Regions from separate parts of the Paenibacillus sp. VCA1 genome, predicted to be linked through region 1. Evidence: predicted binding sites of a transcription regulator. Region 1 holds the regulator's gene; each other region holds the start of a gene.
The links. The regulator LexA, encoded in region 1, represses DNA repair genes until DNA is damaged. The targets are predictions, from matches to a motif close to CGAACATATGTTCG.

Region 1 (7,665 bases):
CTAAAATGGTCACGAAATGTCGAATGCTTGAAAGGGGGACGTTACGTCTCGTGAGACGCTTCCGATCCATACGCAGCCGCTTGTTCCTGCTTTTTATGGGATGCATGACGGGTATTTTGATTTTGATGAGCTTCCTCTATTACAATCGGACGTTATCGATCATCCACACGAAGGTGAGCGACATCGCCGAAAAAAACATTTCCCAGACCGCGGGTCTTTTCAACCTGATGCTGCAAGGCTACAACAGCTTGTCCAAGTCGCTGAACAGCAATTACGAGCTTACCCGCCTGCTCCAGGAGAAGTCGTCCAATCCGGCGGTTTCGATCATCAATGAACGCACCATTACAAATATTATCGGAGCAGCCTATTATTCGCGGGACGACGTGCTGGGCATCCACATTTTATCGAAGGACGGCAAGGTGTACAGCTACGAAAGGCAGTTCGCTGGCGTCATCGACAACAACTACGCGCAGACCGAATGGTACAAAAAGCTGGGGGAATCTTCCGGCAACATGGTCTGGCTCGGACTTTACCCGGGTTCGCCGATCAACACGATGCAGCCCCAGAAGCGGGTGTTTGTGTTCGGGCGCAAGCTGTACGATCTGGATAACCACAAAGAGATCGGGATGTTGATGATCGAAACGAACCCGTCGCCAATCATGGAAGCGCTATCGAACGTAAGCATCAGTCCCGGGACACAGGTTTACATTGTGGACGATGACGGCAAGATCATCGCTTCCTCCGAGCAAAAGGGAACGAAACGCCCGGAGCTGGAAAAGCTGCCGAAACCTTTGGAGGACGAAAAAATCGTGGCGGACGGCACCTCGAAAGAATTGATCGTCGCGGCGAACACGTCGCTGGCCGGATGGACGATCTACGGTTTGACACCCAAAAAAGACATCCAGGCCGAGGTTTACCGGACAACGAAATTTCTCATCGTCGTCGTGCTTGTGCTCATTATTTTGTCCACGGTGCTGGCTTCGATCGTGTCGCGGAACATTGCGTCCCCGCTGAAGCTTTTGATCCGGGAGATGAAAAAGGTGGAGATGGGGAACTTCAGCGGATCCGTGAACGTCGATTCCTTCGAGGAAATCAACAGCCTGGTCTCCTCGTTTAACCGGATGGTGCACCGCATGGACGAGCTGATCGAAACGATCAAAGCGTCGACGGTCAGCGAAAAAAACGCGCAGCTGCAAGCGCTGCAGGCGCAGGTCAATCCTCATTTTCTCTACAACACGCTGGACATGATCTATTGGATGCTGGACGAGCAGGAAAATGAACGGCTAAGCAGGGTCGTCCTGGCGCTCTCGCAAATGTTCCGGTACAGCAGCAACTGGGAGGAAGCGGCCCGAACGACGCTTGGGCGCGAGCTGGAGCAAATCCGCCATTATTTGACCATCATCGAAACGAGGCTTGGCGGAAGGCTGCAAACGGAGATTGCCGCGGATGAAAAGTGGATGAACGCCCCTCTTCCCAAAATGACGATCCAGCCCATCATCGAAAATGCGGTCAAATATGGCCTGGAGCCGAAGGAAGGCGTCGGCCTGCTGAAAGTGAGTACGGAGGTCCGGGAAAAAAAGCTGCTGATCAAAATCGAAGACAACGGGATGGGCATGAACGGCGAAACGCTGAAAAGGGTGAGGGAGACGATGGCAGCGAAACATCAGCGGGATGCGAGTGCCAAAGATGTGGGGCCAAGGCGCGGCATCGGGCTTCGAAACGTTCATGACCGCCTTGTCATGATGTTCGGCGAAACTTACGGGCTGCGCGTCGAGAGCGAGTTGATGAACGGCACGACGGTGGTCGTCGCCATTCCGATTCCGGCAGAAGGGGAGGGTGAAGGATGAACATATTGGTCGTGGACGACGAAAGCGTAATCCGGGAAGGCATCAAACGCACGATCCGCAGGGCGTTTCCGGAGCACGGCGTGCAATTGGCGGAAGGACCGGACGAAGCGGCGCGAATACTCCGGGGCGGTCAAATCGACGTCGTGTTGACGGACATATTGATGCCGGGCATGACCGGGCTGGAGCTGATGCAGCTGTCGAGAAGCAGTTATCCGCACGTGAAATGGGTCATTATCTCCGCCTATTCCGAATTCGCTTATGCCAAAGAAGCGGTAAGACTCGGGGCTAAAGATTATATGCTGAAACCGATCGGAAAGGATACGCTTATTTCCATGATCGCGCAGCTCGGGGAGGAGGTGGAGCGGGACGCCGAACAGGAGCAGGAGGCGAAAATGCTTCACAGCAGCCTGAAGTTTTTGCGGGAGGCGGTTTTTCAGCGTTGGGCGGCGGGGCTGGATATCGGGAATATGGATATCGCCCCGTTTGTGGAAAGGCATTCCCGGTTCCATCTGGTCCTTGTGAAAATGGAAAGCGACGAAGCCGTTCATCTCGAGCATTTTATCGTCGAAAACGTGATGACCGAGCTTATCGAACGATACGGGGAAGGTTTTGTTGCAAGTCTGGACGGGAAAAGCCTGCTGGGACTCGTCACCGCGGAATCGCAGGACGGGGCGAAGCGATTGAACGATGAGCTGCGGCAGCATCTGAAGAAATACGTGAAGGTTCCGTTCCAAATTCAGCTGTCCGAAGAAATGAACGATTTCAACGGTATTCCGGCAATGATCCGGCGCATGGGACGGAACTCCGGCGCGCTTGAATTTGAATATTACGCACCGGGAGGCAACCGGGCCGTCGAAGTAGCCGTTCAATACATACGGGCCCATTACAATACGGACGTCACGCTGGAAAAGGTCGCTTCCATCGTCTTTTTGAATCCGGCGTATTTGAGTCAGGTTTTTAAGCAAAAAACGGGGAGCGGGTTCAAGGAATACGTCACCGCGCTGCGCATGGAAAAGGCGGCGGAGCTGTTGGCGCACACGCAGCTTAAGCTGGCGGACATCGCCGAAAAAATCGGCTACCAGGACGTAAAGCATTTCACCCAGGTTTTCCGCAAGCGAATGAACATGACTCCGACGGAATATCGCCAGCAATTTGGGAGGGAAGCCGGATTGAATCGGATTTGCCCGTAATGATTGACCGTTATATGCTGAAGTTTGATCTTATAGACGATGCCTTGCCGTTCAAGCGGCAGGGCTTTTCGCTGTGTGCTTATGGCGGTTGGGAAATCCGCTTCAGTGCGGATTTGTCAGTTTAAGAAGACTGCTTATTGCCAAATGGGAACAAATGTTCTATAATTGAATTATTATGATGCAAAGCGTTTGGGTCACACAAGGGGGAATCGTCATCATGGATAGATGGAACGTCGGGGAGCGCATGCGGAAGGATCGGAGCCCTGGATTAAGCATCGCTTTTATTGAAGAAGGCCGAATCGTTTCTCGCGAATGTAGGGGAGAACGGACTGCCGGGAGCGGAGAACCTGTCGGCGAGAGTACGATGTTTAATGCCTGTTCCATCAGCAAATTTGCGGCGGGCATGTTAGCCCTTCTTTTGGTAGAGGAACGCGTCCTACATTTGGACCAAGCGGTGAACCAACAGCTTCTGTCATGGCGGATACCCGATCATCCCGAGTTTGATTCCGGCGATGTTACGCTCCGCAGGCTGCTCGGCCATCAAGGCGGATTTGCCGACCCTGACGGAAGTTTCGGTACGTACGGCAAAACGCTAGGGACTCCATCCATGGCGGAATTGTTGAAAGGTTTGACGCCCTATCGGCAGCAGCCCGCTGCGTTGGCAGCAAAGCCAGGAAGCCGGTTCATATACTCGGATACGGGGTTTTGCATCCTTCAGCTGCTGATCGAAGAGGCGACAGGGGAAGCTTGGGATAAACTCATGCGCACCAAAATATTCGAGCCACTGCAGATGGCGAACAGCCGTTTCGTAACGAACGAATCGGAAATTCGTGACGGATCGGCGGCAGGGCATAACAAACGCGGAATCCGGCTGGAAGGTTACCCCATCTACCCGTTTGCTGCGGCTGCCGGCTTGTGGTCGACGCCGACGGATCTGGCATTGTTGATGGCCGAGCTTATGTTTTCGCTGCAGGGGAAAGGGAAACTGGGCATATCCGCGGAGACGGCTCGAGAAATGATCAAACCTCAGGGCGGCTTTAAATGGGCTGGACTTGGCGTATTTATGGATGACCCGAACGTAGAATTGGAGCTTAGCTCTCTGGGATGGGGAGAAGGTTTTCAATGCATGATGACCGCTTATCCCGGGAAAGGCAGGGGAGCGGTGCTGATGATGAACGCGGATCCGGGAGTGCATCAAACGAACAGCTTGCTCGGATATATCGCAAACATGTGGCAGCAGGAGAATTCCGGCGCATAAAAAACAAGCCCTTGTTCTCCTGAAAAAGAACAAGGGCTTGTCCGTTGATGAATTCAAAAAACGGATTAATGAATGTCACGGAACAAACCGACAACTTTGCCGAGGATCGTGACGTGGTTCAAGCGCAAAGGCTCATAAGAAGGATTCTCCGGTTGGAGACGGATATGATCCTTTTCTTTATAGAACGTTTTTACGGTAGCTTCGTCCTCATCGGTCATGGCAACGACAATATCGCCGTTATCCGCGGTCTGCTGCTGGCGGACGATGACATAGTCCCCGTTGTGAATGCCCGCCTCGATCATGCTGTCTCCGACGACGGAAAGCATGAATACTTTCTCATCCCCTACATAATGCTGAGGCAGAGGGAAATAATCCTCGATATTCTCCGTAGCGGTAATCGGTACGCCGGCCGTAACCTTACCTACTACGGGAACACGCGCGATCGTTTGCGTGAAAAGGTTGCTGCTTTCGGACTCTTCCTGACCCAAAATCTCAATGGCCCGAGGTTTCGTAGGGTCCCTGCGGATCAACCCCTTCTTCTCAAGCCTGTCCAAATGGCCATGAACCGTCGAGCTGGAAGCCAGACCCACGGCTTCGCCGATTTCGCGAACGGAAGGCGGATACCCCTTGGCCCGGACTTCGTTCCTTATAAATTCCAGTATCGCTTGCTGCCGGCTAGATATCTTCGACATTCCCCATCAACCCCATTAGTAACGTTTGGTAAAAGTATACCATAGAACTTCCGTTCGTACAAACACAAGTTCTAAAAATGAGAACATGAATTTTCCTTTCGTAAGAACAATTGTTCGAAAAAACTATTGAACAAAACATGTGTTCGTGTTATATTGTTCTCATACAAGAACAAACGTTTGGAGGAACAGTTAACATGTTAAAATATAGTACATACCAAAGCATATATAATCATGAAATGACGGAAACGGGACGCGGCGGCTTGATGGACCGGTTGCCTGTGCTGCGGGTCATGCTCACGCGCCGTTTGATGCTGAAGCTGCTGCTCGCTGTCGTCATCATATCCGCAGGATGTACAGGCATGGTACGCGTATTTGCAGGTTCTCCACAAGATGATACGCAAGTGGAGCAGGTTGTCGTTGCCCAGGGAGATACGCTATGGGAGATCGCGTTGAACCACAAACCGAAAAACATGGATACCCGTGCTTATATTCGGATGATTAAGGAGATGAACCATCTAAAGACCAGCAGCATACAAGCCGGCGATGTTCTTTCTCTTCCTATATATTAATAGTCGTTTTACGCCGAAGAGCTTGGTAAGGTTAACGCCTTGACAAGCTCTTTTTCTCATGGCAAAGTTAGGTATGAATTGATTAATGGAGGAGTTATACATGGATATCGACAGCTTAGTTCAGCGCATTAACGAACTTGCCCGGAAGGATAAGGAAACGGGTCTGACGAAGGAAGAAACCGAGGAACGCGCCAAACTGCGCGAAAGATATCTCCAAAACGTCCGCCGCAATTTCAGGGCCCAATTGGATTCGATCGAATGGGTTGAAGATCGTGAAGGCGGAAAGCGCAAATAAAATAAGGAACTGAATGGTTAAGGGGGTAAAACGATGTCCCGATCATGGGAAAGAATGGTTCAGAAAAACTCGACACAACTAAATAAACAGCGCAAAAAGCAAGGCAAGCCTTCGCTTTATTCCTCGAACGGATCCGCCACGGCCGACATATTCAGAGGGCGCAACTTCGTCCTTCCGATCACGTTGGTGGCGCTTGCCGTAGTTTACCTTTTGCTCGGCATGGCGAGCCAGCAGGCCTCGATGAACACTTCGCTGAATTGGATCGTTGTAGGGCTGTATGTCCTGCTGGCGGTGATGATTTTTCTGCGCCGTCCGTTTCTTAAAGTGGATAAAAACACGCTTTCGACGGTCAAGTTCAATCGCGACCGCCGCTTGACCGCGGATCAAATCGCAAAAATCAAAGCCGGATCCGGCTCGATCGTGATCGAACTTCAAGGCACGAAAGGAAAAAACGGCAAGGTTTCAAAAGGGGGAAACTGGGTGTTCACCCGCTTGATCAACCGTTACGATACCGATGCCATGGCTGCGCGTCTCGAACGTTTTGCCGAAGCACACAAGATTCCGTTTGAAAAATAATAAAATAGATAACTTGTTGGGAGAGGGATGGGGAAGATGGGTGTATCCGCTGTTTTTTTTGATTTGGACGATACGTTGTTGTGGGACGAACGAAGCGTGAAGGAAGCTTTCCGGGCAACCTGCGAAAAGGCGGCAGCCAAAACGGGAATCGATGCCGACGAACTTGAAGCGGCCGTCCGCAAGGAAGCGCGGGCGTTGTACGAAACGTACGATACGTATGCATTTACGGCGATGATCGGCATTAATCCGTTCGAAGCTTTATGGGGCGACTTTACGGTAGGGCAGCAGCCCGAATTCCGCCGCATGGCCGAAATCGTTCCTGAGTACCGGAAGGAATCCTGGCGCCGCGGGTTAGCCGAGCTTGGCGTCGAAGACGAACAGCTGGCTGATGAGTTGGCGAAGCAATTCGGGGTGGAAAGACGGGCCCGTCCTCACGTTTATGAGGAAACGTTTCAGGTGCTGAAGGAGCTGAAGGGGAACTACAAGCTTTTGCTGCTGACAAACGGTTGTCCCGGCCTGCAGCAGGAAAAGCTGGACGGCGTGCCGGAACTTGCCCCTTTCTTTAATGAAGTGGTCATCTCGGGTAATTTCGGAAAAGGCAAGCCGGATCCGGGCATTTTTGAACATGCGCTCTCGCGTATGAACATAGCGCCGGAAGAAGCCGTCATGGTAGGCGACAAGCTTTCCACCGACATTAAAGGCGGTTTGGCCGCCGGGTTGACGACCGTCTGGATCAACCGCAACGGAAAACCTTATCATTCCAACATCCAGCCCCACTATGAAATCAAACATCTATCGGAACTTCACGGCATTTTGGAGTCGCTGAAGGAACAAAGATAAGCTGAATGTAAAGAGTTTCACCATGTGAGTCAAAGTCTGCCATACGCGTCTATTCGCTGCATGCGCAGACTTTTTCTTTTGTGCCTAGGAAAATGGCCGTATGCTTTCATCATGATTTGTCAATAAATTGTGAACGTGCCGCCGTTTTGGAAGCAACAAAAACATGTATAATATTTTGAGGCGACGTGAAACGCATACATACATGCAGAATACGTAAGGGAGTGGCAGGAAATGAAAAACAAATTGGGCTTAGCCGGAGTCGCTTTGCTTGTCGTATTGGCTTTAGCCGGTTGCGGCAGCAGCGGCGGACACGACGGCATGAATATGGACGAAGGCATGATGGAGCCTTTGAAAGTCGATTTAAGCTTAACGCCGGAGCAGGCGAAAGTGGGAGAAAA
Region 2 (7,665 bases), on a different contig from region 1:
AGCCGCGACACCATCAAAAGTCCGAATACCCGGTTGACTATTTCAAGCCCGGTCTCCCCGCGCAACGCCTGATCGGACAGGAGCGCGATTCGCGGATCGATCAGCAGCGTCAGCAATATCGTCGCGACGCCGTTGATCAATCCGGACGAGGTCGACGCTGTCAGCCGGAAAGCGGGCCAAAGATAGGCGGCATATAACGCGGAAAGGACTCCTACGGTATAAATAGCGGTGACCGCTATATTCAGCGCCATCAATCTTCGCGGTAAGGGCCCTTCGAATAGGGAGCGCATCATCCGAAAGGTCGGACGCTTGAAGTAAGTCAGCCCGTTTTTCCATTTCGCCCAAGACAGCAGATTCTTTGCCATTTTCGGAATGGATCCGGCCGCTTCCAAATGCACGACCATCCGCGAGCACAACCTCGCCGCGCTCGGAAACATCAGCATCGCGAGCAGCGTGCCGACGGTGGCGGCCGCAATGATGCCGTGAAGCCTTGGTTCGAGCCGGAAAGCGGCGGAATCGAGCGCATGATCCACCATGCTGCCGACCATCGGGCTTTGGGCGATATTCGAGGTGCGTGACACCAAGACCAGCAGCCCCGACAACGATAAAGCGAGCGTAATTCGGCGGCTCCGAAGCCCGCCCAAACGCAAAGCGTAAGATAAGCTGTCCACGGTATGGATGACAACGGTAAACATTAATATCATCATGAACTGAACCACCTTAATTTTCCCCCTCCCGATTATATTTTTACATTATAAACCAATGTCTTCAAATTTCTACCGTTTGATCCCCACAAAAAAACCGCCCGATCCTTAATTCAGGACCGGACGGTTATCCGTTAATGAGCACTCCGCACCGCATGAACGGGCTTGGTGGCGTTTTTGGGTGAAATTGCCGGTTCGGGAACGGCGGTATCGACCGTTTTGCCCTTACGGAATGAGACCGTGAACGTGATCGTTTGCCCGGCGATGCCAACCGCCAAAATCGTAAACAGCGTTTCCTTCAGCGGCATATAAAACAGGGACAGCAGCAATACGGCGGCATCCAAAAGAATAAATACGGTACCTACCTTAAGTCCGCTCCAGCGGCTAATGAGCAGCGATAAAATATCATCTCCGCCGGTAGCTCCCCCAAATCGGAGAACCAGTCCTGTGGCAATCCCCGTGACCAGACCGGACAACAGTGCGGCCAGCAGCAGATTGTCGTGCAAGTCGATGACCAACACCGAATAACGTTCAATAAGTTCGTAAAAAATAGAAAACGATAACGTCGCAAGCAGCGTGTGCATAACGAACTTGCGGCCTTTCAAAAACATGGCGATCAAAATGACCGGGATGTCCAGCAGCAGCGTACTCAGCGCCGGATTGATCCCAAGCACGTACTTGCCCAGCAGGGACAAACCTACGAACCCGCCCTCCGATAAATGATTTTGAAAATTGATGTGATAATACGCAAAAGCCAGCAAAAAAGTTCCGAAAAGCATCATTGCAATGGATGAAAACTTAGAAATCAAATGGTCTTTCTTTCTCATACAGGTTCCCTCTTATCGTCGTAGGTTAGTCAGGAGTCTGGCAAACCTCTGCGATAAGTACGGGACCTGCGGGACTTGGTCCTTCGCATGTGAAGTTCCTTCTTTCGCAGAGTTTGTCATTCGTCCTTGGTTGTCCAGGTGACTTTTCTCTACGAAAGGGAGCTACGTGTAAGAGAGATCATAACGTTTCCAAATCGTCCTTTGGGGATGGTTCCTTCGGGGACACATGGTATCCTGATCCTTTCTTTATGTTGTTGTGTTACATTTTTATTATAACACATTCCGGGCCGAAGCTAAACAGCAGGCTACCGAAAAAGGGCGATCCCTCCATATTTTGCACGTTGATTTTTTGTCTTTTTCCTGCCTTTCGTTGTTCACACATTGTCAATCTTTAATGTGACGAGAATCACAATTTGCCCTTAACGCCTTTTCTATACTTAAGAAGGGAGTACGAAACATATTTCAAGAAAAGAGGAATTCGTTATGTTGACGCAAGAAACCATAGACATCATTAAATCGACCGTTCCTGTATTGGAAGTACACGGAAAAGAAATCACGACCGTTTTTTACCAATTGCTGTTCGAAAACCATCCCGAACTGCTCAACATATTTAACCACGCGAACCAAAGAGAAGGAAAGCAGCAGACGGCGCTGGCCAATGCCGTGTATGCGGCCGCTGCGCATATCGACCATCTGGAGAACATCCTGCCTGCCGTGAAGCAGATCGCGCAAAAACACCGGGCTTTGAACGTCAAACCCGAGCATTACCCGATCGTCGGCGAAAATCTGCTTGCAGCCATTAAAACGGTGCTGGGCGATGCGGCCACCCCTGAAATCATAAACGCATGGGCCGAAGCATACGGCGTCATCGCCGACGCATTCATCGGCGTCGAAGCCGAAATGTACCGCGAGGCTGAAAACGCCCCGGGCGGCTGGGCCGGCTTCCGTCCGTTTGTCGTCGAACGCAAGGTGAAGGAAAGCGACGTCATTACGTCTTTCTATCTGAAACCGCGGGACGGCGGCGCCATTTCAAGCTATCTTCCGGGGCAGTACATTACGGTGCGCGTTAAGCCGGAAAATCAGCCTTACGCCCAAATCCGCCACTACAGCTTGTCCGCCGCTCCCGGAGGCGATTCGTACCGGATCTCGGTGAAGCGCGAAAGCGGAGCGCCAGGCAAACCTGACGGCGTCGTATCCACCTACCTGCACGATCGTATCCATGAAGGAGACGTGATCGAAATCAGCGCGCCGGCAGGCAGCTTTACGCTGGATACGTCCAAATCGATTCCGCTCGTTTTGATCAGCGGCGGCGTCGGCTTGACTCCGATGGCCAGCATGCTGGAGACGGTTCTGAAAGAGCAGCCGGAACGCAAGGTAACGTTCATCCATGCAGCCATCAACGAAAGCTTCCATGCGATGAGAGAGCATGTCGAACAGCTGGATGCTTCGCACGACAACTTGAAATCCTACATTTGTTACGAGAAACCGCTCGGGCAAGTCGCCTGCCATAAAACCGGGTACATCGATCTGCCTTGGCTTCAGGAAATTACGTCCCAAGATTCCGACTTCTATTTCTGCGGTCCGGTTCCGTTCATGAGCGCAGTCAACAAGGCGCTGAAAGAATGGGGCGTGCCGGAAGAACGGATTCACTACGAATTTTTCGGCCCTGCCGGCACATTGTAAAAATCCAGGATTTTTGCAAAATCCTCAATCAAAAGGGATATTGGCCTTTCGCCGGGCCGATATCCCTTTTTTCGTTTTTATCCTCCCCCACCCCATTTTAAAAACATGGCAACTTTGCAGCACGTATTCAACTGCCGGGACCCAAGCGTGATGCCGATCCCGCTCGGGGAAAAATCGGTCTGGACCGCTTCCGAAACGCCGATGGACTTCATCAGCCGGTCGACCTCCTCTTTATTGCCCGCTTGGGCGGCCCTCATGACCTGAACCGCAAATGAATGTTCGGACAGCTTGTTCAAAACCTTGTATCCATCTTCCATCAGCTTGTAGGTGTTCTGCAGCGATTGATTCAGTACGTCCGTTTGCACCTGCGGATATTCGCGGGCCCAGGCATAAACTCGGCGGGGATAGGGATAAGGATAAGGCGCGTACCAAACCCAATACGGGGGGTAACCCATGGGAGTTACCTCCTTTCTGTATATCCGGTTAACCCATTATATGTGCCCGCGCCGGCTTTTGTGATGTCCGCCCCTGCGCTTCATCCTAGCAGGCGAGCTCTACTTTGATCCGGTCCGGATCTTCGAAAAAAACCGCGTAATGCTCCGGTCCGCCGGCATAAGGATATCTGTCCTCGTACAGCAGCGGAATCCCTTTTTGCTTCAGCATGCGGGCCATCTCGTCAACTTGGTCGCGGGACTCCGCGCGAAAGGCCAGATGATTGAGACCTGTCGCCTTCCGGTGGTACGGGAGCTCCAAAAAACGCTCCTCCGTCTGCACGAACACGAGGTAGGTTTTTCCGTGCTTGAAGCTGAACCCTTTGTCCCAGTCCTGATACGGCGCATAACCGAGCTTTGCCAGAAACCATTCCCAAAACTCCCGGCTTCGCTCCAAATCCGATACGTTGATTTCCACGTGATGCAGCATCCCTTAATGCCCCCTTAACAAACGATTGATCGTTTCCCGCCGAACCCCGATCAATTGCCCGATTTCCTCCTGCGTCAGCAGGTCGGTGAAATGCACGCCATGCGAGTAATCGTTCAGCCATTCCGTCAAAAGCTCCAGCCGCTCCGCCGGCGTTCCCACGGTCAAATGATCCAGCCTTTTTTGCATGAACCGGACCTTCTCCTGCAGCAGCAGCGCGATTTCCAGCGCCTTCTCCGGATGTTCGCGCAAATCGCGGTACCAATCCTCCGCCAGAATCCGGTCCACCTCGCTGTCCATAAGGGCAATGGCCGACCCGTGGGTTTCCTTCGGAGTGATGAGGGAATGATGCGGAACCGTTTCGCCGGGGTACAATATGTTGAAAAGCACCATGTTTCCGTTTTTGTGAAGGCGCGTCACTTTAAACAGCCCGCTTTTGATATGGTACAAATATTTCCCGCTATCCCCCTGACGGAATAAAATCTCTCCTTTATGCAAAATCATAAGATGATATCCTCCCCGGTTTCTTTTGGTCCGTGATGCCAATACCTTATATTATACCAAAAAAGCTCCGGCTCCATTTCAAAGATTTGGCTCTTGCCGGAATGCATGCCCTTCGCTTAATATGAGTATAATCAGAACATATGTTCCCGTCCTTATTCATGAATGCAAGGAAGTGTTCGCATGAAAGCATCCGCTCTTCCCCCTGCCCCGGACGAAGAAGATTCGCAGCTGGTCAAAAGCTACATGCTCCATGTCGTTCTGCTCGATGTTCTGGAGCGGGACATCCGCACGCTTGGCACCCTTGCCCTGAAACTGCCGGACGTGTATATCCGCGGCTTGTCGGGCGTTCAGCAAAAGGCGATGCGGCGGCTGACGGAAATCCGCCAAGAGATGCGGAGCCGCGGCATCCGGGTATACGAGGAAAACCGGAGCGCCAAAGGGATGGAGGCTCTTTATTTATGCCGGGGATACCAGCGGCGTTTTTTTATGCTGTGGTCCTACGTCAAAGCGGAAACGGCCTGCGAGCTATGCGCTTATTTGGGAATCGGCATTTAGCCGGGATCGGCACCGGTTTATCTTTTGAAAAGCAGATGTATAAAAAAAGCTCCTGCAACCGCAGGGGCTTTTGAGCGCAAATCGGGCGTTGACCACGCCCGTTGATCGACATGCTGTGCGAAAAACGAACACACCCAGCGTCGCGGAATCTTCATCGCCGGAAACGCCGTTTTATTTAATGCTTGGCAGCCGGTTGTTTAACCTGTTTGCCCGCTTTCGCTTGGTACATTCGCCAGCCTGTCAAAACTGCGGCAACAAGACATATACTCGCTGAAGTAATGAATACTGTGTGCATTCCGCGGAGGAAAATGTCCGGATGCCCGGGAACAAGCCCGGTCACGCGATGTCCGGCCTTGACGCTCATGACATGGAACAATATCGTCGTAGCTACCGTAATGCCGACGACCATGCCTACGTTCCGAACCAGCGAGTTCACGCTCCCTGCAGAACCGAGCTGGGTACGCGGAACCTGGGACATGATCAGGGAATTGTTCGGCGATTGGAACAAGCCGCTGCCGACGCCCAGCATTGCAATCCAAACGCCGACAATGACAAGCGAGCTGCCTTCGTGAAGCCAGGCAAGCCCGAACTGGGCAATGACCATCACGATCAACCCGGCAAAGGTCAGGAGCTCGGAGCCGATTTTGTCGGACAGGGCCCCGCTTAGCGGCGCTACAATGACCATGCATATCGGGAATAACATCATCATAAAACCTGCCGAAGAAGGCGATAAATTCAGCATGTTTTGCGTGTAAAACGGCGCGATAATGTTGAAACAGAAATTCGCCGTGAAGACAAGGAATCCGCATAAAATGCTGACGGAAAACAGCGGATTTTTAAACAACGACAGATCCACCAGCCCGTTCGGACGATTCAGCTCGGCCCGTATAAACCACACCAATGCGATCAGCGCGGCTGCAAGCAAAACGATGATCCACAAATTGCCGTACCCCGCCTGTTGCCCGAGCAAAAGGCCTGCAAACAGCGTTATAATAAACACGGCGAACAGCGAGCTGCCGGGTACGTCGATCTTCGCTTTTACCCGGATCAAATCGGCCGGAAGCACCTTCCACCCCATCACAATCGCGATCAGCCCGATCGGCACGTTCACCCAAAAAATATATTCCCAGCCCAAAGACGAAATGATGATTCCCCCGAGGCTTGGTCCTGCAATGCTTCCGAGCGATACGAAAGTACCGATAAGACCGAGCGCTCTGCCCCGCTCCTTCGCCGGAAAAATATCGGTTAATATGCCCTGGCTGTTCGCCATCGTCATGGAGGCGCCCAAAGCTTGAATAACCCTTGAAACAATCAGCAACGGCAGCGTGTGACTGAGTCCGCAAAACAACGAGCCGACGATAAATATGATCGTCCCGATTTTAAATATACGAATCTTGCCGACGATATCCCCCAGCTTGCCGAAAAAAAGGATGAAGCAGCAAATCGCCATCAGGTAACCCGTCGTTACCCATTCGATCTGGGCGATCGGCAGACCCATCTCCTTGGACAGGACAGGCAGCGCAATGTTCACGATACTCCCGTCCAGCGTGGACATAAAAGTAAATAAATTAAGAACAATAAGGATGATCCAACGTTTCTTCTGGATGTTTGCATCCTCTTGATACGTACGTTCCAATGAACTCATATGCGTCCTCCTGATCGTAATATAAACCATTAGTTGCGTGCGCAACTAATTGACAGTAACAGTGTACCTCATATTAGTTGCGTACGCAACAGGTTTTAGATAAAATATTTTCATGGATCCATTTCATCAGGAAGAGGTGCCGCTTATGAAAGAACCGATCGGCAAGCTAATTTCATACCTTTACCGGCAAAACCAGAAAAGGCTGGCCAAGGAACTGGCTCCGTACGGCATCGGCAGCGGCGGACAACACAGCTTCCTTAAGTCGATTCTGCATGATCCGGGCATCACCCAGGATCAGCTGACCCATCAGCTGAAATTCGATAAAGCGACGACGGCCCGCTCCATTAAACAATTGGAGCAGTCCGGATATATTATGCGCCAGCCCGATCCCAAAGATCGGCGCTCCCAGCTTTTGTTCCCGACAGCCAAAGCGAAGGAACTGCTGCCTGTGCTTCAGTCCATATTGGATGAACACAACCGGAAGATTGCCCATCATCTGACTCCGGAAGAAGTAGATCAGCTCGTCTATCTCCTGCAAAAAATTAGCCGGGATCACCCGGACGAATAAACACAAAATGCAAATAACCCCGATTATCACGGGGCTGCATCACGTTGACGATATGAAATGAACCCTGTAAGCACTCTGGATCAGGGTCATTTCCGAATTTAAAAAAGCGCATCCTATGTCTCCATAGAATACGCTTTTTTCCGGTTGTCCTGATGTCAGTTGCTCATGCTGCTCCTCTCCCGCTTCGGATCCGCCGCGGCTATTTTTTCGAGCCAGGCTTCGTAATGGTGAATGGCCAGCCCCGCAAAGGAAACATGGGCT
Region 3 (7,665 bases), on a different contig from region 1:
CTTTTCTCTAATGGTTACAGTATTGAACTTGTTTTTCACTAGCATTTTATATATCATTAACGTGACCCGACATTACGGCGTTTCTATGGAGTTTCTTCCGAACAGCCTTGGGCTGAATTTGTCGAAATGTGCGGGAAAAGCTCAGATGGGGTGTCATGGTGGAAGCAAATCAAACGAAACAACCGAAACAGTGGTATATGGAGTATCGTATACATAAAAACCGTCCGGGCCTGCTCGGGGATATCGCGTCCCTGCTGGGCATGCTGGAGGTTAACATATTAACGATCAACGGGGTGGAAGGCAAAACGCGCGGCATGCTGCTTGAAACCGACGATGACGAAAAGATCCGCCTAATGGGCGCGATGCTGAAAAAAGTGGACAATATTACGGTTTGCGCCCTGCGCGAACCGAAACTCGTGGATATTTTGGCCGTTCGGCACGGACGGTACATCGACCGGGACTCGGACGACCGGAAAACGTTCCGGTTTACCCGGGACGAGCTCGGATTACTCGTCGATTTTTTGGGTGAATTATTTAAAAGAAGCGGCAACCAAGTTATCGGGCTTCGCGGGATGCCGCGGGTAGGCAAAACCGAATCGATCATCGCGGGAAGCGTATGCGCCATGAAACGCTGGACCTTCGTGTCTTCCACGCTCCTTCGCCAGACGGTCAGAAGCCAGCTTTCCGAAGACGAGATGAATCCGGCCAACGTGTTTATCATCGACGGCATCGTCAGCACGATCCGTTCGAACGAGCGCCACTACAATCTGCTGCAAAACATTATGCGGATGCCGAGCACCAAAGTGATCGAGCATCCGGACGTATTTGTCCAGGAATCCGAATATACGTACGACGATTTCGACATCATCGTCGAACTGCGCAACAATCCGAACGAAGAAATCATATATGATACTTTTACCAGTTCCTATAATGACGACATATAAACATAATTATGGATGAGGAGGTGATGGCATGTCCGAACTGGGACAGCAATTGAGAGAGGCCAGACTGCAGAAAGGCATGAGTCTGGACGACGTGCAGGAAATGACGAAAATTAGAAAAAGATATCTGGAAGCCATCGAAGCAGGGGATTATAAGGTATTGCCCGGGAGCTTTTACGTGAGGGCTTTCATTAAAACATATGCTGAAACGGTGGGCCTCGACCCGGATCTTCTGCTTGAAGGACATAAGCAGGAGGCACCGGCCGATCCCGAACCGGTTATGGAGCCGGTCATTCAGAAACGAAGCAGCACCCGTTCTTCGGAGCGCAACGTCAAATGGCTTTCCACGACACTGATGTGGATTTTCCCGATTCTGATCATCGTCGTGATTTGGTGGTATGCCAGCAGCGTGTCGCATCCGAAGTCCAACAGCGTCGACCCGTCGAAGGTAACCCAAAATCAGCAGGATCCTTCGCAAAACGAAGCCAATACGACGACGACGCCTCCGGCCGACCAAGGCAAAGCAGCCGACAACAAGGACAACACGGCGCAGGGGCAAACCGACAATGGCGGAGGAACGGCAGGCGGCAACCAAACCGCAACGCCACCGGATAACGCTACAAACACGACGACCGATAATGGCAACACGACAACCGATAACGGCAATGCCGCTACGGATAACGGGACAACCACGCCTTCGGGAGATCAGTCGTCGGTTACCGTACAAAAAGACCGGAAAAAAGGCAAGGACACCATTTTCAAAGTCGCCGCTCCTGCAGGAACGCCGGTGACCGTTGAAATCAAAGCGACGGGGGAAAGCTGGCTGGAGGTTTACAAAGGCCAAAATATCCATGGCGAGAAGCTGGCTTTCGGCAAAACCCAAAGCGGCGATACCAAAACGTTTACCCTGGATTCCGCAGGCTTGTACATCAAATCCGGTTACTCGCCGGCAACGACGATCACGGTGGGCGGCCAGACGGTCACCGATGGCAAATCGGTATCCCGCATATTGCTGAACCTGGTAGATGCCGGCAGTTTGAACGCGAACGGCGACCAGTCTTCCAACAGCAATGCCGGAGACGGCAATTCGACGGACGGCAGCGATTCTAATTCCACGACCGGCAACGATTGATCGGTGGGCTTTATGAACGAATAATCGCGCGCTTGCAGGGGGAGAATAGGACTAGACTCAAATTTTCCATCCGGTTCTTATCTCTCACAGTGAAGCGAGGTGTATGGATGATGGCAATCAGCTGGATCGTAACCGGCATCGGCGTTATTGTCAGCCTCCTGGGGTACTACTTGACACCCAATGCTTGGGGGTACGGCATATTAGGCTTCGGGCTCGCGTGGATCGTGCTTGGGATTCTTAACATGTTCAGACAACCGGTCCCGGACCGTCGCTAAAAAAGTCAAGCCAAGCTTAAAAGAGACATTCCATTCGGGGGATATTCCCCTTAGGAATGTCTCTTTGGCGTTTGTTGGCGCGGGGTTAGACGCCGCGAGGCAATATTTCAATAAATAAATTAGACTTGTACGCAACATTTTCATATAATATGTCATGAAGTTTTATGAAAGGACGTGTGGCAATGGCTTCTGAAAATTCATTCGATATCGTTTCCAAGCTGGACATGCAGGAAATGAACAACGCCATCAACCAAGCGGAACGGGAAATCGAAACCCGCTTTGACTTTAAGGGCAGCAAAAGCAGCCTGAAACTGGAAAAAGACGCGCTGATCATCGTTTCGGACGATGAATACAAGCTGAAGTCGGTCATCGACATTTTGCAGTCTAAAATGATCAAGCGGGGGCTTTCCCTGAAAAACGTCGATTACGGAAAAATTGAGCCGGCTTCGATGGGAACCGTGCGCCAGCGTATCGGCTTGAAGCAGGGAATCGACCAGGAAAACGCCAAAAAAATCAACGTGCTCATCCGCGATTCCAAGCTGAAGGTTAAAAGCCAAATCCAGGGCGACCAAATCCGCGTAACCGGCAAAAGCAAGGATGACCTGCAGGCCGTCATGCAGCTTTTGCGCAAGGCCGACCTTCCGCTCGATCTGCAGTTCACGAACCTCAAGTAACCCGCAAAGCAGGCAAGTTCCGGGGAGTCGGCCCCCAGAAACCGCGTTCTGATGGTTTTTGACAGGGAATAAAACGTTATATTATACTTGTGGAGAAGTGAATGTGGATGTTTTTACATAGGTATTTCCGGCCGACGGGTACCGATCATTTAAATTTTTAACTTCAAGTTTGCTTGATCCGGGGAGGGTGCACATTGAATTTGCCCAACCGTATTACCATTGCAAGAATTTGCTTGATTCCGATCATGATGGTTTTCCTTTTGGTGGACTTCAGCTTCTATCCGGAACCCTTGGTCTGGAATTCTTACGAGCTGCCTTTGAATCAGCTGATTGCGGCATTGATTTTTGTATTGGCAGCCAGCACAGACGGTATAGACGGTTATTTGGCGCGCAAGAACAACATGGTTACAAATCTGGGTAAGCTGCTTGACCCTTTGGCGGATAAACTTCTGGTGGCGGCGGTGCTGATCTCCCTCGTCGAAATGGGAAAATGCGATTCATGGATCGCCGTCGTTATTATCAGCCGCGAGTTTGCCGTGACGGGACTGCGCCAGATCGCCCTTTTGGACGGGTCGGTCGTGGCCGCAAGCAAGTGGGGAAAAGCGAAAACGGTTGTTCAAATCGTTGCCATCATCCTGATGCTCATCAACAACTTCCCATTTGAGTTGATCGGTATTCCGCTCGATACGATCGCAACATGGGCGGCTGCATTGATCACGATTTATTCAGGAATCGATTATTTCATCAAAAACAAACATCTGCTTCGGCTAACCAATGCGTAAACAGGCAATAGGTCCATTCCTATTGCTTTTTCTTTCCGTCCTTGAAAAGAATGTCGCGGTTTCAAGATGTTATAGGGATGTTTATTTTTATTGGGGGCGCAAGGGGCTGATCCCGCCGGCTTGTTCTAAACCGGACGGGAGCTTAAGAAAAGCGCCGTTTTAGGAGGAGTGACAGCATGAAAGCGGAAATTATCGCGGTTGGAACCGAATTGCTGCTTGGACAAATTTTGAATACGAACGCGCAGTATTTATCCCGTGAGCTTGCGTCCATGGGCATCGACGTCTATTTTCAAACGGTTGTCGGCGACAACATGGGCCGGCTTCGGCATGCGATCGAGCTTGCGGCGGAACGGGCGGATATATTGCTTCTGACGGGCGGGATCGGGCCTACCCAGGATGACCTTACCAAAGATGCGCTTGCGGCCGCATTGGGCTGTTCGCTGCATATCGATCCGCCGGCGATGGAGCAGGTGGAGCGCTTTTTTACCAGCCGCGGCAGGGAAATGACGGAAAACAACCGCCGCCAAGCGCTGGTCATCGACGGCAGCACCCCGCTTCCGAATGAAACGGGGTTGGCGGTCGGGGTCGCCATCGAACAGAACGGCAAATTTTATATCGTTCTTCCGGGGCCGCCGAAGGAAATGAAGCCGATGTTCGACAATCAGGCGAAACCTTGGCTCCGTCAGCATGCTTTGACGAACGAAATGCCGATTTATTCCACCATGCTGAAGTTTGCGGGTATAGGCGAATCGCTGCTTGAGGATAAGCTGCTCGACCTGATCCAGGCTCAAAGCGATCCGACCATTGCCCCTTATGCCAAGGAAGGCGAGGTTTCGGTGCGGATCTCGACGAAAGCCTCCACCGAGGCGGAGGCGCTGAAGAAGCTGGAGGCGATGGAAGCCAAAATCCGGGAACGTCTTCCGGAGCATTTGTATGCCAACACGGACGTGCCGATCGAGCAGACGATCGTGGAGCTGATGACCGAGCGCGGACTGACGCTGAGCGCGGCCGAAAGCTGCACGGGCGGACTGCTGATGGAGAGCATTACGGCGATTCCCGGCAGCTCGGCGATGTTTCTCGGCGGGATCGTATGTTATTCCAACCAAATGAAGGAAAAGCTTCTTCATGTGCCCCATTCGCTGCTCGAGGGCGACGGGGCCCCGGGGGCGGTCAGCCCCGAGGTGGCGGAGGTGCTTGCCGAGCAGGTTAGAGCCGTTACGGACAGCGATTTCGGGCTCTCGGTAACGGGCGTCGCCGGTCCTGGCGATTCCGAAGGCAAGCCGGCCGGCCTGGTTTATGTCGGGCTCGCGGAGCGGGGACGGAAGACCGAGGTGTTCGAGCTGCGGTTCAGCGGCAACCGGGAATCGGTCCGGCTCCGTTCGGTCAAAGCGCTGCTTTACCAACTGTGGCTGAAATTAATTTCCAAATAGAACGGCTTTCGGCTTGATGGGAAGTTGTGTTCGAACCTGGTAAAGAGGTATAATAGTGGTATGCGGAAGAACCGTGCAAATATTGAATTTGCTGCGGTTCTTTTCGTTTCCGGACCGCAAGCTCCCTTACTGAAAGGAGAATGCACCGGAATAAAAAAACGAATGTATGTTCGAAAAAATGCTTGGCAAACGTTCCAAAACAAGGTATGATATCAATATAAACGGTGAAGGATGTGAGTTTATTGTCAGATCGTCGTGCTGCGCTTGAAGTCGCGCTTCGTCAGATAGAGAAACAATTCGGTAAAGGTTCTATTATGAAGCTGGGTGAATCGACACATATGCAGGTGGAAGTCGTTCCCAGCGGTTCCCTTGCTTTGGATATAGCATTAGGCATCGGCGGCCTGCCTAGAGGCCGTGTCATTGAGATATACGGACCGGAATCCTCCGGTAAAACGACAGTGGCGCTCCATGCCATTGCGGAAGTTCAGAAGGTTGGCGGACAAGCCGCTTTCATCGATGCGGAGCACGCTTTGGATCCGCTTTACGCGAGCAAGCTGGGCGTTAATATTGACGAACTTCTGTTATCCCAGCCGGACACGGGCGAGCAGGCGCTGGAAATCGCGGAAGCGCTCGTTCGCAGCGGAGCGGTCGACATTATTGTCGTCGACTCGGTTGCGGCGCTTGTTCCCAAGGCCGAAATCGAAGGCGAAATGGGCGACTCCCACGTCGGTTTGCAGGCACGCCTCATGTCGCAGGCGCTGCGCAAGCTGTCCGGTGCAATCGCCAAATCGAAGACCATTGCCATCTTTATTAACCAGCTGCGCGAGAAAGTGGGCGTTATGTTCGGCAACCCGGAAACAACCCCGGGCGGCCGCGCTTTGAAATTCTACTCCTCGGTGCGCCTTGATGTGCGCCGCGTCGAGAGCATCAAAATGGGCAATGACGTTGTCGGCAACCGGACCCGGATCAAAGTCGTCAAAAACAAGGTCGCGCCTCCGTTTAAACAGGCGGAGATCGACATTATGTACGGAGAAGGCATTTCCAAGGAAGGCAGCATTATCGATATCGGTACGGAGCTGGATATCGTCAACAAGAGCGGTGCCTGGTATTCCTTTGATGGCGAACGTTTGGGCCAAGGCCGCGAAAATGCGAAACAATTTTTGAAAGAAAATACGCAAATTTGCGATACGATCGAGATGAAAATTCGCGAAGCAAGCAATCTTACGACTGTTGTTCCGTCTCCGACGGCCAGCGAGCTGGAAGCGGAGCAGCTGGAAGAACAGGAATTGCTGGAGCTCGAATAAAAGTTAAGCCTTAATCCAAGGCGCCCTGGCGAACCGTCAGAGCGCCTTTTCTTTCATTTCGGATACGGTGGAGGGATGCGAACGTGCAGGAACAGAAGTTGCGGATGCAGCCGGAAATAACGGATATCAGCCGGTTCCCGGAAGGCGAGGATTTGGTCATCACTGCTGTAGAGCGGCATCCGAAGCAAAGGGGACAATACCAAATCTCTTTCGGTGAATACATGCTGCTTATCCATGAAGATACGATGATCAAATTCCGGATGCTGAAGGGCAGCGTTTTTACAAAGCAGGAGCTTGAAGAGATCGTGCTGGCCAACGAGAAGCAGCGGGCATACGTTCAAGCGCTGAAATTTTTGGAGCGCAAGCAGCGGACGAAAAAGGAATTGGAGGAACGGTTGCGGCAGAAGGAATTCGGGCAAGCTGTTACGGAGCAAGCGCTCGAGAGGCTGGAGCGTGAAGGATTGATCAATGACGAGCTGTACGCGAAGCAGTGGGCCGAGCAGCGGATTTCCAGCCAGCGGAAGGGGAGAGCCTGGGTCAAGCAGGAACTGCGCCAGAAGGGGATCGACAGCCTTCTAATCACCGAAGCGTTGGCGGAAGTGAGCGAAGAGCAGGAATTTGAAAGCTGCTTGGTCATCGGAAGGAAAAAATGGAGACAGACCCGCGGCGACTGCATGGACCGAAAACGGAAAACGGGCGCCTTTTTAATGCGAAGAGGTTATTCCGGGGAGCTGGTTCGAAGAGTGATTAACCGGTTGGTTCGCGAAGACGGCGAAGCCGGGGAGAACGAGGAGCCTTTTGCGTTCGATTAAGGCAAATGTTAACATATTATGAAAGCCTCTCTCTTGACAATATCTTTTCACAAATACTAAAATGAATATGAATCTTGTACCGAAAAGAGCCCTTTTTCCTTCCAAAAAAGGCTCGTTTCTGTAAGATTCAGCAACGCTATTTCATATGGATAATGCCCGTTTTCACGGGAAATTAGAATCGTTGATTTGCGATTAGTGTAATGATGAAACGTGTTGAATGGACAACTGCAGAAAATCCCAAGGAATACCTTGGAGGAACCAACGAGGGGGTGAAATTATGCCTAATCCATTGCTTTGGATCATTCTCGTTGTTGC
Region 4 (7,665 bases), on a different contig from region 1:
GGGCATTCGGTGGGATACCATTGGAACGAAATTGCGGTCATGATGGAGCGCTCGTCGATTAGAATAGGGATTCTGGTCACCGTGCTGCTCGCATTGACGCTTGCGGTGGCAGGCCTCATCTGGCGCCGGAAACGGTAAGCGGCTGAAATTGGCCGTTTATCGAGAAAATGGACGGAATTTCAATGTTCGGCAAGATCAGAAGCAATGTTGTAACCGGGAAAAATGCCGTTGAAGGCGGCAGGTCTTTTTTAACAGTACGATGATATACGTTTTTCTTATTCGGCTTGGGGGTTATTGGAATGGAAAAATTGAAGCAAAGAATTTTGGAAGAAAGCACGGTCATGTCGGAGCAGGTGCTCAATTTGGACGGCATATTAAACCATCAGGTGGATCCCGGGCTGACGATGGAAATGGGCCGGGAGTTTGCCGCCCGCTTTAAGGATGCCGGAGTCACGCGCGTCATTACGGTCGAATCCTCGGGTATTTCCGTAGCTTTTGCGACGGCGCTGGAGCTGGGCGTTCCTCTCGTGTTCGCGCGGCGCAAAAAGACGCTTTTGGCTGATCCCGATGCACTATGCGAGCGCGTTCCTTCGTTTACGAAAGGGATCGTCACCGATATCATGCTCTCGCGCAAATATATCCGGGAGCAGGACAAGGTGCTTTTCATCGACGACATTATCGCCAACGGCGACGCCGCCAGAGGACTCGTCAAAATTATCGGGCGTTCGGGAGCGGAATTGGTCGGCCTTGGCGTCGTTGTGGAAAAATGCTTCCAAGCCGGCGCGCGCACCATTCGCGAACAAGGGATCCGTTTGGAGTCTCTCGTCAAAATCGAATCGCTCGATAACGGAACCATCACTTTCACGGACTAATCGTCCATTTATAAACAATGCCTTTCAAGCGGCGTTCTTTTCGCTTATAATATATTTAAGATCACGAGAGGGGAGGCAGCGAAAATGGGGAAAGAACCGGTAAGCGAGCAGTATTTTGTCGATAAGCTGGCTGCGGCCAAGGATCATTTCGAACGCGCGTTGGATTGCAAGCATACGGAGTTCGATGATCTGTATCCCTACATGATGGAGCATCCTCAATTTTTCTGGTATAAACGTTACGTCGCATGGTCAGAACTGTTGACCATCGTACGTATGTGTGATGAGCTTGACTTTTCCTGGAAGGATTTGTTCGCCCCTCATCAGGTGGAGTATGTTGAAAAACGGGTGATGTCTTCAACCGTGTTGGATTATTGGTTTGAGAAAAACGACAGCAAAGAGCATGCGCAACGCTAGCCTAACCGCATCAATGGGGGATTCAGCCGGCAAGCCGCTGCAAAAGATAGGACCTAAATGAATCCATTTAGGTCTTTTTTTGAAGATTAAATTATAAGTTTCAGAGCGATTGCTTCCTTATATCTTAAGGAAAATTTCCGCTAAGCGCGGTCTGTCTTCCGTGAAAGTACGTCGAGAGACGTTTTCTTCATCTCAGAAAATTGACCTATAACTGCGATCCGACTTTTTTCGTAGCCAAAACTACACTTTGTCGGGTTGTTTTGTGAAATTGCAATAGGAAAGGAGGCGCAACGATGATTACCGACGAACAGCTTAACCACTACCGCCTTTCCGGAGAAATGGTCAGGGTAGTCCGCGACGGGATCGAAGACAATGACGTCAAAGGCATCGTGGTCGCTTGGGATGACAAGCACGTGCTGATCCGCCGCCGCAACCGGAAGGTGGTCAAGCTCGACCGGAACTATATTTACCAGCCGGTGGACGAGCCACGCATCCATCCCGAATCATGATTCATGATTCATGCCAGGATGGATATAACATGTATGTATGGCCGCTTGAACGATCGGGAACGTTCTGTCTGAACGGACAGTGCGATTCCCGCGGTGGAAGCGGCTTTTTTTGGGTAATTCGGGAAGCTGCTCCAAAGGAGCCCCTTACAGTGCGGAAACGGGCGATGAGGGAAGGGGATCTGGCGAAAAGCCGTTGGCGTCGGTCTCCGGGCGAAGCCCTAAATAAGCCTTCATTCGGGCCATCATTTCGCTGCGGAAGGCCGGCCACAGGATGTTCATTTCGCCCGTATACCCCCTGCAGACGTATTGGGCGCCGATGCCGCGCTCGTCCTGGCTTATTTCATAGACGCGGATTCGGCGGCTTTTGAATTCCCTTTTGACGCCCGATAGCAGCATCATGGCCTGACGATCTCCCCCGGCCACAACTTCCATGTACAGCTCCGGAGTTTTGAATACGCCGCTTTCTTCCATAATGCGAAGGTCCCGTTCAAACACTTTATGGATGAATTGCAGCAGAAGGTAGCTTTTGATCAGCGACAGCTCGTCGCGCGTTATGCCTGGAACAGACAATCGGATCACCGCCTTTATGCGAACTCATGTTCCTATTCTATCCCGTTTGCCGCGTTTTTATCAATACTTTTTGCGCTGGCAGTTGCTTCCGTTTCGTTCTTCCAAACAAATATAAAAAAATGTTGACTATAATTTTGATCCGTGGTATGATCTATCTTGTCGCCGCGAAAGAGTCGGAAACGATGAAATCAGCCAAGCGATAAATACATATGCGGTCGTGGCGGAATTGGCAGACGCGCACGGTTCAGGTCCGTGTGGGCTAACCCCCCGTGGAGGTTCGAGTCCTCTCGACCGCATCGATTAAAAACAGATCCGTAAATTCATTTACGGATCTGTTTTTTTATATCAATGACAACCTTATTAAAGCACTGGCTCAAAGAAATTTTTAATAAGGGTTTTTAATCAGAATAAAGAAAAGTCCCGAAGGCTGTTCTATAAACCGAAGAAAACGGTTAATTAAAAGCACTAAGCGGTCCGCTTTGTAAAATCTTATCCACATCCTCGTATCCAGGTGGGTAGGCGAAATTGTAACGTGCAGGAATTGCAAAAACATATTTATCGTTATGACCCAATTCGCTCGGTTTGAGAGCTGCTGCACCAATAAAAAATTCTTCCCGTAGAAGAGAGTCCCACTGACGGATTGTAAATACCATAATGGGTATATCCTGCCTCGGCGTTTGTGCGGTCCATCGAGGATCTCGAATCGAAAGGATTGGCCCCGTTTCCATAGACTTTTCCCTTATGTTTTTGTCCATTACGTTGCCTTCCCAATGACGATCTACAATGGAATAACCTTTCCAGCTTTCGGGTAGAGAAAACTGAAAACCGTATTGTTTATTCGAATACACGATAGAGTTTGAATCCGTGGATGAAGGGGGTGGATTCGGGCTTTGAGTTGGCGTTTTTGTTGGTTGATTTGCGGCTTCGGTTGGTTGGGATTGGAAATTTCCATTGTCTTTATTCGTGCAACCTGCTAATAAAATCATGGTGATAAGAACTAGAACAGGAAGCTTAATCAAAAACCGTCACCATCCTTATGGGATCAAAATTTCTAAAATTACAGACGATAACGAAGGTGGATCGTGTTATCTTCACTAAAACCTTCACTCCTATCTCGGGTGAGCAACAATAAAAAAATGATCTGTTTCCGATCAGTCTGTAGAGATGCTTTATGAGGGGGGAGATGGATTTTGTTATTGCGATACCTTAAAGGTGCCGGCAGTTCATTGTTTATTGGAATCCTGCTCTTTTTATTTACGGTTATGTTCAATCGTGATTATATCAAAACCCAACTTTTATTTGTCACATTGTATAACTACATTTTTTGTTTGCTTGGAATGATCTTATTCATTGTTCTAACAAAAACAAAAATAGGATCTAATCATTGGGTTGGTTCAATACTGTATATACTCTTGGGATTCCTTTCATCATTAAGCTTTCCTCCCCTTTATTATATATTTATCGCAGGATCTTTCGTTTTTTACTTCGTACAACTGACAAAAAATAATTTATTGTCTGCGATTTTGGCTTTCTCCGGCCCCCTTTTCTTGGTTGTTCTCTTCTTTGTGATCTGAAAAAAAGCGTAAAATCGTTATGACGCGACCACGCTTCTTTGCATTGTTATTCTTTTGCCCATTAATGTAACCAAATAGAAAATATAGTGTTATAGTTTTGATGACATGAAGTAGGGAGGTTCATGATGCTTAAAAAGTGGATTGCATGCTTACTTGCCTCGGCGTTATTGGCAATGCCTATGACATCCGTGACGAGCTTTGCCGCGAAAAATGCAATAAAGGATGTGACCATTTTTAACGGTCAGATTCATAACGGCCGCGTGCTCGTTCCGCTACGCGTGGTCTCTGAAAACCTGGGGGCCAAAGTGGAGTGGTTTCAGCAAGCCAAGGAGCTCAAAATTGTGAATGGCAATACGATCATTCGGCTGGGTGCCAATTTCGACATTGCCATTGTTGAAACCCCGCCACCCGCCGATGATCCAGCCGCTCCGCCTCGAAAATATATCGAGCTAGGTACGGCTATGCAAATTATAAAAGGGACAACTTATGTACCGTTAGCATTTGCCGGCCAGTCGCTTGGGGCGAATGTTGCCTGGAACAATGACTCGAAACAAGCGACAGTGACACTGAACGGAAAGCAGCTTTTTATTCATATGGAACAACCGGCCTTGAACATCCCCGAACAGCAAAAAATCCCGGAAGCGCGTTTGAAGGCATTGTCTGATAAATTAAACGAAGCAGCGACGCTATCGTCGACCAAAAACGCGAGAACACGCTTTAAACCTTACTTCACGGAGAAACTGATCCAATCCATGATTCAAAAAAAGGGATTGGGCACAGCAAACACTTATACAACACCTATCACTTTTCCGGAATATATCAGTCCGACGAAAGCTTTCCTTTCCCAGTCTGTCGTTTTGGCAAACGGCTTAACGGGCGAAGATCAGTATATCGAGGACCGGACGATCGCCCTTGTGTATACGAAGGGAGTATGGAAAATCGACAATGTTAGCACCAGCGGTAGGGTAGTGACGGCAGGGTTTGCAAAAGATCCGATTTGATAAAACATCGTCTTATTGAGCCATTCCCAAAGCTGGACCCATGTGGAACGTCGGCGGGGCTATCGGTGCGCGGCTGCTTATTTTAACATGAAGAGAAAGACCATCATTTCATCGTTTGAATGGTGGTCTTTCTGTCTTTGTAGCTATTATGGCTTCTACACATTAAGCTTCCTTCCAAGAGATGAAAAGGACTTTGTTAATGCTTACGGCTGCCCAGGCTGCCCCGGTACGCGCCAGTCGCTGGACTGCCTGAACATCGGCTCAAACGGCAGCAAAATTTTGACGGGCAGCGGATAGGGGGAATGGATGCACTGCAGCATCGTTTTTGCCGCAACAACCCCGATCTCGAAAGTCGGGATGTGGATGGTCGACAGCGGCGGCACCGTGTAACGGGACGGCTCGTTGTCGTCAAAGCCTATAATCGCGAAGTCCTGCGGGATTCGGAAGCCTTTTTCCGAAATGGCTCGCATCGCCGCCATGGCCATAATGTCGCTGGCCGCAAAAACGGCGGTCGGAAGCCGTCCCGGAGGCTGATCCAAAAATTTCAGCATCAGCCGGTAGGCGTTGTCCGGCTCCCACTCGGCGTTAAGCACATACTGCGGATGAACGGTAAGGCCCGCTTGCTCCAGCGCGATCTTGTACCCCCGGTACCGCTTCTCCCGTTCATAATCGCCGGAGAGGCCGGTCCCGCCGATAAAAACGATATCGCGATGGCCTTGGTCGATCAGATGTGCAACGGCCAGACGGGCGGCCTCGACCCGGTCGTACGAAATCGTCGGGATGCTCGGATCGGATACGTCGATCCCGACGATTTGCTTGACATGCTTTTTTACGTAGTCATACAGCTTTTTGTCAATGCCTTCAATCAGAATGATTCCTTCGATTTGCGGATCCTCCGTAATTTCCCGCAAAATTTCCGGCCGCTTCAAATCTTCCTGCGTATGGGTGAACGCAAGCTTATAGCCGCTTCTCGTCAATTCCTTTTCAATGCCGTCGAAAATAACCGAAAAGTATGGATGGTAGCGGCGATCCTGCATCGTCGATACGATGCAGCCGATCCCTTTGACGGCCGGAGACGGTTCCTGCGCCGCCGGCTTGACGGGATAACCAAGATCCCGGGCGGCATCCCAAATTTTTTGCTTCGTTTGGCTGTTGACCGAGCGGTTGGACTCATTGGCCAATACGCGGGATACGGTGGAGATGGAAACACCGACGCGTTCGGCTATATCTTTTAATGTGGGCATATTGGATAACCTGCCTTTTTCACGATGTCAGTCATGTTTATTTCCTGATTTTTGCGGCAAAACCCCACATCCTATGTTAAGTAAAAAGAGAAGCAAGGTCAACTGCGTTTTGCGCAAAATAAAAGAAAAATAAGAGAAAATTTGCGGCAAAAATTGAAATTTAACAATTGACGTGTTCCAATGAATGCGCTATATTTTTTCATGTGGACAGGAAAGGATTGGGATTGGAGTTGAAATAGGGGACGAAAGGAGGAGGGGTCATGCGTTTTGCAAGGGTTGCGGCAATTTTTCTATCTTTTTGCATAACGTTTGCAATCTCAGGGTGTTCATTGGGAGGCAATCCGGATTCAAACACCGACGACGGCAAAGTAAAGCTGGTATTCTGGGCCCATCAGGAAGACGCTTTTGTCGAAGCTTATAATAAGCAGATCGAAGCCTACCAAAACGAGCACCCCAACGTCGAAATCAAATTTCAAACTTTTCCTTATGAAATTTACAACCAGAAATTAAAAGCCTCCTTCTCGGCGAGGACCCCGCCCGACATCGCCGAAATGTTCGGCACATGGGTGCCGGAATATTCGCGGAACGGGGCGCTTGCCGAGCTTCCGAACGGGGAAGCGCTCAGCAAGGAGTATTATCCGGCTCCGGTCGGAGCCTACATGCTGGACGGCAAACTGTACGGCTTGCCGATGGAGTACAACATCGAAAACGGCGGCATGCTCATTCACCCGCAGATGTTGAAGGAGAAGGGGATCGAAAGCCTGCCCTCCACATGGGACGAGCTCGTTGACGCCGCGAAGAAGCTGACTGTGAAGGGCGGCAAAGGCATGAAAGTGAAAGGCTTCGATTTCGTATCCACCGATAACATCACCTTTACGTTTCTTTCGCTCATTTTGCAGCAAAAAGGCCATTTTTGGGGCGAAAACGATCATGTCGATTTTCAAACCCCGGAAGCCATCAAGGCGATGACGGCGCTTAAGGCGCTCGTCGCCGACGACAAAGTGGCGGATTTAACGACCTTTGGCGGCCAGCTGGATACCTCGGATTATTTTTTTCAAGGCAATTCCGCCATGACTTACCGCGGACCGTGGACGATTGCGGCGGGGCTCGACAACTACCAGGTGAAGGATTTCGACTATGTGCCCGTACCGTCGTTTACCTCGGAAAAACCGTTTTTTGCGGCGGAATCCGGCTGGGGGACGGTTGTCGCCCAGAAAAGCAAGGTGAAAGCGGAAGCGCTTGATTTCATTCAATTCATGGCGCAGAAGGATCGTCTTAAAGCATGGAATCTCGGCACCTTCACGGTTCCGGCCAAGAAGGAAGTGGCTGTCGACCCGGAATTCGTCAAGGAAAACCCGTATATGAAAACTTCGCTCGCCATCCTTCAGTACGGTCAATGGATTGGTCCGATCGCGGATCGCGACTATTTCTTCAAGCAGGTAAACGACCATTTCCAGTTGATCGTGACGGGGAAAGAGAGC

Region 2: RJP21_RS04000 (YhjD family protein) is a predicted target of LexA. The motif match lies at 4,770-4,783, and genes of this name have one in related genera.
Region 3: recA (recombinase RecA) is a predicted target of LexA. The motif match lies at 5,394-5,407, and genes of this name have one in related genera.
Region 4: RJP21_RS11975 (YhjD family protein) is a predicted target of LexA. The motif match lies at 2,385-2,398, and genes of this name have one in related genera.

The regions. Positions count from the first base shown of each region.
Region 1 is NZ_JAVLSX010000004.1:323,322-330,986, forward strand. It holds gene RJP21_RS10755 (sensor histidine kinase) at 51-1,847, shown strand; gene RJP21_RS10760 (response regulator) at 1,844-3,037, shown strand; gene RJP21_RS10765 (hypothetical protein) at 3,037-3,162, shown strand; gene RJP21_RS10770 (serine hydrolase domain-containing protein) at 3,255-4,295, shown strand; gene lexA (transcriptional repressor LexA) at 4,361-4,987, opposite strand; gene yneA (cell division suppressor protein YneA) at 5,182-5,556, shown strand; gene RJP21_RS10785 (DUF896 domain-containing protein) at 5,657-5,851, shown strand; gene RJP21_RS10790 (hypothetical protein) at 5,885-6,427, shown strand; gene RJP21_RS10795 (HAD family hydrolase) at 6,464-7,267, shown strand; gene RJP21_RS10800 (FixH family protein) at 7,499-7,665, shown strand, end outside.
Region 2 is NZ_JAVLSX010000002.1:108,076-115,740, forward strand. It holds gene RJP21_RS03970 (lipid II flippase family protein) at 1-707, opposite strand, end outside; gene RJP21_RS03975 (YitT family protein) at 839-1,531, opposite strand; gene hmpA (NO-inducible flavohemoprotein) at 1,991-3,214, shown strand; gene RJP21_RS03985 (YuzC family spore coat inner layer protein) at 3,292-3,669, opposite strand; gene RJP21_RS03990 (VOC family protein) at 3,755-4,135, opposite strand; gene RJP21_RS03995 (Crp/Fnr family transcriptional regulator) at 4,139-4,636, opposite strand; gene RJP21_RS04000 (YhjD family protein) at 4,817-5,191, shown strand; gene RJP21_RS04005 (MFS transporter) at 5,367-6,836, opposite strand; gene RJP21_RS04010 (MarR family winged helix-turn-helix transcriptional regulator) at 6,982-7,404, shown strand; gene RJP21_RS04015 (hypothetical protein) at 7,560-7,665, opposite strand, start outside.
Region 3 is NZ_JAVLSX010000005.1:337,541-345,205, forward strand. It holds gene RJP21_RS13440 (DUF3388 domain-containing protein) at 156-944, shown strand; gene RJP21_RS13445 (helix-turn-helix domain-containing protein) at 973-2,073, shown strand; gene RJP21_RS13450 (hypothetical protein) at 2,181-2,348, shown strand; gene RJP21_RS13455 (YajQ family cyclic di-GMP-binding protein) at 2,531-3,022, shown strand; gene pgsA (CDP-diacylglycerol--glycerol-3-phosphate 3-phosphatidyltransferase) at 3,217-3,804, shown strand; gene RJP21_RS13465 (competence/damage-inducible protein A) at 3,981-5,234, shown strand; gene recA (recombinase RecA) at 5,477-6,538, shown strand; gene RJP21_RS13475 (regulatory protein RecX) at 6,643-7,350, shown strand; gene rny (ribonuclease Y) at 7,628-7,665, shown strand, end outside.
Region 4 is NZ_JAVLSX010000005.1:25,504-33,168, forward strand. It holds gene RJP21_RS11955 (DedA family protein) at 1-138, shown strand, start outside; gene RJP21_RS11960 (xanthine phosphoribosyltransferase) at 300-872, shown strand; gene RJP21_RS11965 (hypothetical protein) at 957-1,286, shown strand; gene RJP21_RS11970 (hypothetical protein) at 1,580-1,795, shown strand; gene RJP21_RS11975 (YhjD family protein) at 1,940-2,365, opposite strand; tRNA gene RJP21_RS11980 (tRNA-Leu) at 2,577-2,661, shown strand; gene RJP21_RS11985 (hypothetical protein) at 2,818-3,384, opposite strand; gene RJP21_RS11990 (stalk domain-containing protein) at 4,065-4,940, shown strand; gene RJP21_RS11995 (LacI family DNA-binding transcriptional regulator) at 5,144-6,184, opposite strand; gene RJP21_RS12000 (ABC transporter substrate-binding protein) at 6,514-7,665, shown strand, end outside.